Regions from separate parts of the Caballeronia sp. LZ019 genome, predicted to be linked through region 1. Evidence: riboswitches for the same ligand, from Rfam matches in the RefSeq annotation. Region 1 holds a riboswitch; the other holds the start of a gene.
The links. A riboswitch is a leader RNA that binds a small molecule or an ion and turns the genes downstream of it on or off. The one in region 1 is predicted to bind thiamine pyrophosphate.
Positions count from the first base shown of each region.

Region 2: another riboswitch for thiamine pyrophosphate. It lies ahead of thiC (phosphomethylpyrimidine synthase ThiC); the one in region 1 lies ahead of P9255_RS17610 (FAD-dependent oxidoreductase).

Region 1 is NZ_JARTVZ010000005.1:902,420-905,826, reverse strand. Features, by position in the region: gene P9255_RS17615 (ABC transporter ATP-binding protein/permease) at 1-937, opposite strand, end outside; TPP riboswitch at 1,200-1,322, shown strand; gene P9255_RS17610 (FAD-dependent oxidoreductase) at 1,451-2,626, shown strand; gene thiS (sulfur carrier protein ThiS) at 2,646-2,843, shown strand; gene P9255_RS17600 (thiazole synthase) at 2,865-3,407, shown strand, end outside.
Region 2 is NZ_JARTVZ010000005.1:2,278,588-2,281,994, reverse strand. Features, by position in the region: gene P9255_RS24090 (hypothetical protein) at 1-160, opposite strand, end outside; gene P9255_RS24085 (EamA family transporter) at 570-1,520, opposite strand; TPP riboswitch at 1,817-1,958, shown strand; gene thiC (phosphomethylpyrimidine synthase ThiC) at 2,093-3,407, shown strand, end outside.

The sequences.
Region 1 (3,407 bases):
GCATCAGCACGCCGAAGGAAAACGCGCCCGCGAAGTAGCGCGGCGCGGCCACCATGATCGGAAAAATGATCGCGATCTGGCCATAAAAACTCAGCACGAAGGTCATGCGCTTCGTGTACTTCATGATGAGCCACCAGTTATCGCGGATGCGCTGGAAGATGCTCTTCGCATTCGCGGTTTCGGTGGCGATGCCGTCGTAAAACGCGATCTGCTCGGCGTTCTCGCGCACGCGGATCAGCCCGAAACGGAAGTCCGCTTCCACCTTCTGCTGCTGATAATTGATCGACACGAGCGGATGCCCGACCTTCTGAATGATCAGCGAGCCGAGAATCGCATACAGCGCCGCCGCCCAGACCATATAGCCCGGAATCACGATGGGCGTGCCGCCGAGCGTCAGCGTCAGCGCGCCAGCGAGGGTCCAGAGGATGGTGATGAAGGTGACGAGCGTGACGAGCGTCGAAAGCAGATCGAGCGACAGCGTGAGCGTGGTCGTCGCGAACGATTGCAGGTCGTCGCTGATACGCTGGTCGGGGTTGTCGGCGAGACGGTCGCGCTCGATACGATAGAACGCGCGGTCGCCGAGCCATTGCTCGAGAAACCGGTTCGTGAGCCATTGCCGCCAGCGGAACGCGAGCATCTGGCGCAGATAGCGTCCGTAGACGGCGAGCAGAATATAAGCAAATGCAAGCCCGGTGAAGATCAGCAGCAGATGCGGAAAGTCGCGGACATTCTTGTTCTGCAGCGCGTTATAGAAGTCCGCGTTCCAGCTGTTGAGCCGCACGTTGATCCACACGACCGTCATGTTGATCGCGATGATCGCGACGAGCAGCCCCCACGCCACGCCTCGTTCTTCGGATATCCAGTACGGTTTGATGAGACTCCACGCCGAGACTTCGTCCGCCTTCTGTTGCGTGCTTTCCGGGTTTGAGTTGGCCATGACCTTTCTGCTTGTGCGCCGGCTTGCCGGCGGGTTGACACATGTCGCTGCGGGATCGGGCTGCCGCGATGTCGCGTGCAGCCCGATCCCAGCCTCGCAGATTGTTGAGACGTTCCCTTAACTGCCACTTAATACGGTGCGATCGTTCGATGAACTGCGTTCGGGGCATTGTGCCAGAGTGACGCAGCCGGCGATCAGGCGGCCAAGCGCGCGCGGGCAATCCCGGTTTGCAGCGGCTTCGGCTTTTATGCTCTAATGACTTCCGGCGAAACAGGGGTGCTTCGTGCGCGAGCGGTATCGAAAGTATCGAGCGCGGCGAGGCTGAGAGAGACCCTTTGCACCCGATCCGGGTAATACCGGCGAGGGAAGTTTCCGGAGAACGCGCGACTCCCGCGCCTTCCTCCAGTTTCTTCCAGTCCTCCTTTCCGCTCGGTGCGTCGTTCTCGCGCCGGGCCGGTCTCTCCGCTGTTTCGTCCTTGTTCGCGTGGATTCGCCTACGGCCGCTTCGTTGCGATGCGAAGACGCGTCCGTCGCCAAAGGAGACATCGGATAGTGATTAGCATCGATCAGACCGCAGCGAAGCCCGACTTCGCCGTGATCGGCGGCGGGCTCGTCGGACGGCTCGTCGCGTGGCAACTCGCGGGCGCGGGACACGGCGTTGCGCTGTACGAGCGCGGCGACGAGTCGGGCGCGCAGTCGGCAGCGTGGGTCGCCGCCGCGATGCTCGCGCCGCTCGCCGAAGCCACGAGCGCCGAGCCGCTGGTCGTCGAACTCGGCGCGGCGTCGCTCGCGCGATGGCCGGATCTCCTCGCGGCGCTGCCCGAGCCGGTCTTCTTCCAGCGCAACGGGACGCTCGTCGTCTGGCATGGCGCGGATCGCGCGGAAGCGCCGCTGTTCGAGCGCCGCTTGCGGGCGAACGCGCCCGCCGAATTGCTCGATGGCGGTTTCGTGAAGCTCGCCGGCGCGCAGGTCGCGAAGGCCGAACCCGCACTCGGCACGCGTTTCGCGCAGGGCTGGCTCCTGCCGCACGAAGGCCAGCTCGACAACCGTCAGGCGCTCGCGGCGCTCGCTGCGGGGCTGGCGGCGCGTGGCGTGCAGACGCACTGGAACACGCCCGTCGATGCGATGCCCGACGCGCGCTGGATCATCGATTGCCGCGGACTCGGCGGTAAGCCCGCGTGGCCCGCGCTGCGCGGTATCCGCGGCGAAGTGGCGCGCGTGCATGCGCCGGGCATCGGATTGACGCGGCCGGTCCGGCTGCTGCATCCGCGCTATCCGCTCTACATCGCGCCCAAAGAGAACGACCTCTACGTGATCGGCGCGACCGAAGTCGAAGGCGAGGACATGTCGCCCGTCAGCGTGCGATCGGCGCTTGAACTGCTGAGTGCCGCGTTCGCGGTTCATCCGGGATTCGGCGAGGCGCGCATTCTCGAACTGAACTCGCAATGCCGGCCGACGCTGCCGGATCATCGCCCGGCTATCGCGTGGGACGGGGCGCAGATCGTGCGCGTGAACGGGCTGTATCGGCACGGCTTCATGATCGCGCCCGAAGTCGCGGATTCCGCCTGCGCGCTCGCGGATGCGCTCGTCGGCGGAACCGTGCGCGACGCCGCCTCCTTCGACGACTTCCGCCGCCAGGCGCTATGGTCCGAGCTGCTGCACGGCGCCTTCGAGACGGCGACCGCGTGACCGAGATCAGAGAGAACGCATGAACATCCACATCAATCAGCGCGAGTTCACGTTGCCCGACACGGCGACCGTCACCGACGCGCTCGCCGCTTTCGGTGCGAAGCCGCCGTTCGCCGTCGCGCTGAACGGCCAGTTCGTCGCGCGTGGCGAGCACGGCACGAAGACGCTTTCCACGGGCGACAAGCTCGACATCGTTTCGCCCGTCGCGGGCGGCTGAGCGCATCACCAGAGGACGATCATGACCACACATCCCGCCGCCGATACCCTGACGCTGTACGGCCAGTCGTTTCCGAGCCGCGTGCTGCTCGGCACGTCGCGCTATCCGTCGCTGCAGTCGCTATCGGACTCCATCGACGCCGCGCGTCCCGGCATGGTGACCGTCGCGCTGCGCCGGCAGTCGGAGACCGGCGAGGCCGGCTTCTTCGACGTGCTCAAGCGCCACGGCGTCGCGCTGCTGCCGAACACGGCGGGCTGCCAGAGCGTCGATGAAGTGCTGACCACCGCGTACATGGCGCGTGAAGTGTTCGATACGCCGTGGATCAAGCTGGAACTGATCGGCGACGACTACACGCTGCAGCCGGACCCGATCGGTCTCGTCGAAGCCGCGGCAAAGCTTGTGCGCGACGGCTTCAAGGTGCTGCCGTACTGCACCGAAGACCTCGTGATCGGCCGGCGTCTGCTCGATGCCGGCTGCGAGGCGTTGATGCCGTGGGGCGCGCCCATCGGTACGGGCAAGGGCGTGACCAATCCGTATGGCTTGCGCACGCTGCGCGAGCGCTTG
Region 2 (3,407 bases), 1.4 Mb from region 1:
GTCTCCCACTCGCTATCCAATCCCGATAAAGAATGTCCACTGCCGTTCTGACGTCGCAGCTCTCCGCGAAGAGCTGACGCAACACTTGCTTCCCCTTCGGAGTCACAATGTAGCTGGCGGCGCAATATGCGTACACGCCGCGGGCATCGATGATACTCACGCTCCGAAATTGATGCCTGAGGTCAGCTGAAATATCGGTCCGCACCCGATCTCTCATCTGAGTTTCGCTTAACGAAAGTAGAAACGGGGCCTGCGGGCTGAACGAGACACAGTCCAGGAACAGAACGTCGCAGTTCGGGTGGTTCTGAACGAATGCGTCCAGGGTTAACTGATTGACAAGTTCCGGAAAGTGACGACTAAGCTCGACTTCATCCTCCAGTACGAGTAAGGCTGAAGCATCGCCGGACGTCGAAATGGCTTCGAAATGAGATTGCCTACACGCCCATACACTGTTCTCGGCGATGTTGGTGAACGGTCCTCTGGCACTAAAACCAGAGATTACCCATCGCTTAATTTTTGAAAGAATCGCTGAATTTTTCCGCGATCTTAAGCAGGGGCTTTCCTTATCTTCAACCCGCGTCCGGCGGGAGTCGTCCCCTTCCGGAGTCAAACCAGAACGACAAGCTCACGCTGATCAGAATGACGACGGTGGCAACGACCGTCCATTGCGTGATCACCTCGCCGAGCAGCACCGCCCCCAGCAGCACCGCGACGATCGGGTTCACATAGAGGCAACTCGTCGCGATGATCGTGCTCGTATGGCGGATCAGGAAGTTGTAAGCGACGTACGCGGCCATCGATCCGATCACGACGAGATACAGAAACGACACGCCCGCGCCGGGTCCCACATGCGTGACACGCTCGCCCGCCAGGAACGCGATGCCCGTCGCGATCAGACCGCCGAGGCCGATCTGCAGCGCAGTCGACATCAGCAGATCGGACGGCTGCCGCAGCCGCCCAGCGAGATGTGCGCCGCCCGCCCAGAAGATTGCGGCGCAGAGGATCGCGAGCGTGCCGTGCGTCGAACCGGGCGAAGGGTCGCCATGATTCAGCACGACGATGCCGACGAGCCCCAGCGCCACTGCGAACCACTCCCCTTTCGCCACGCCCCGGCCGGCGAGCGCGGTGAAGATCGTCGCAAAGAGCGGCACGGTCGCCACCATCACCGCCGCCGTGCCGGTGCCGACCGTGCGCATGCCGTAAGCCATCATCCCGCTCGACAGACCCTCGAGCAAGGTGCCGACGATCGCCGCGTTGCGCACTTCCTGCGCGTTCGGCAGCACCGCCTTGCGATGCATGCCGATGGCGAACAGCCCGATGCCCGCGAACAGATTGCGCAGCCCGCCGAGCATCAGCGGCGGAAACGATTCGAGCGCCAGATGTATCCCGAGATAGGTCGATCCCCAGACGAGATACACGACAGCGAGCGCGAGCACGACTTGTCCCCTGAAGGAGCGAGGCGCGCGAAACGGAAAGCGATCGGGAAACGAGAACGGCAGACGCGGCGTGGAAGTGGACATGCTCACTCCGCGAAAGCCGCGTTGCGCGTGGCGCATGCGGAAACGGCCGAAGAACGCGAAGTGCGACGCCCGCACGACGGTGCAGGACGATGAAGACACAGCGGCATGACGAAGCGAACGAAGTGCGGTCGAGAGGCGAACGAGGACAGGCAAACGGCGAGCGGCGGCGGTCGCGAAACCGCGCTTCGGGTAACTACCTAAAACGCGGCGCCCGCCATTATGCAGGAACGGCACCGCGCGAAGCGGGCTATTTCGGGATGGTTGTCAACGCACCACGGTGCGGTGTATCGTGGCGGCTGCTAACGCGGGGGTCCTGCGCTGCACATCGCGATTTCGAATTGGCGTCACCGGTCGAATCGCCCGTGCCACGTGGGTGAGAAATACCCTTTGAACCTGATCTGGATAATGCCAGCGCAGGGAAGCGTTCGGGCACTGCGGCTTTGACAAGACCTTCCGCCGCATCTTCAGCGCCCGCACCTTTCCATCTCGTTCCTCCCTGTTTAGCTCCTGAGTCAGCCGGGCTTCCTCATGCTCGCGCTGAAATTTTCGTCCCTGCAGGAGACATACAGCACATGAATGCCAATCCGAAGTTTCTGTCCGAAAACGCCGTCGTCGATGCGGCCGCCATCGCGCCGCTGCCCAACTCGCGCAAGGTCTACGTGAGCGGCTCGACGCCGGACATCCGCGTGCCGATGCGCGAAATCACGCAGTCGGACACGCCCGACGGCTTCGGCGGCGAGAAGAATCCGCCGGTGTACGTGTACGACACGTCGGGTCCGTACACCGATCCCGACGCGCGCATCGACATCCGCTCGGGCCTGCCCGCGCTGCGCGCCGGCTGGATCGACAAGCGCGGCGACACGGAGGAGCTCGCAGGCTTGTCGAGCGAATTCGGCCGCGAGCGCGCCGCCGATCCGAAGACCGCCGAGCTGCGCTTTCCCGGCCTGCATCGCAAGCCGCGCCGCGCACGCGACGGCAATAACGTCACGCAGATGCACTACGCACGCGCCGGCATCGTCACGCCGGAGATGGAGTTCATCGCGATCCGCGAGAACCAGCGCCGCGCCGAGTATCTCGAGAGCCTGAAGGCGAGCGGCCCGAACGGCGAGAAGCTCGCGCAGATGATGGGCCGCCAGCATCCCGGCCAGGCGTTCGGCGCGGCGGCGTTCGGCAAGGACGCGCTGAAGGCGATCACGCCCGAGTTCGTGCGCGAGGAAGTCGCGCGCGGCCGCGCGATCATCCCGGCGAACATCAATCACCCGGAGAGCGAGCCGATGATCATCGGCCGCAACTTCCTCGTGAAGATCAACGCGAACATCGGCAATTCGGCGGTGACGTCATCGATCGGCGAGGAAGTCAACAAGATGACGTGGGCCATCCGCTGGGGCGGCGACACGGTGATGGACCTGTCGACCGGCAAGCATATCCACGAGACGCGCGAGTGGATCATCCGCAATTCGCCGGTGCCGATCGGCACCGTGCCGATCTACCAGGCGCTGGAGAAGGTCAACGGCAAAGCCGAAGACCTCACGTGGGACATCTTCCGCGACACGCTGATCGAGCAGGCCGAGCAAGGCGTCGATTACTTCACGATCCACGCCGGCGTGCGGCTGCAGTACGTGCCGCTGACGGCGAACCGCATGACGGGCATCGTGTCGCGCGGCGGATCGATCATGGCGAAGTGGTGCCTCGCGCATCACAAGGAGAGCTTCATCTACGAGCACTTCGAAGACATCTGCGAAATCATGAAGCAATACGATGTCTCGTTCTCGCTCGGCGATGGCCTGCGTCCCGGCTCGATCTACGACGCCAACGACGAAGCCCAGCTCGGCGAACTGAAGACGCTCGGCGAGCTGACGCAGATCGCGTGGAAGCATGACGTGCAGG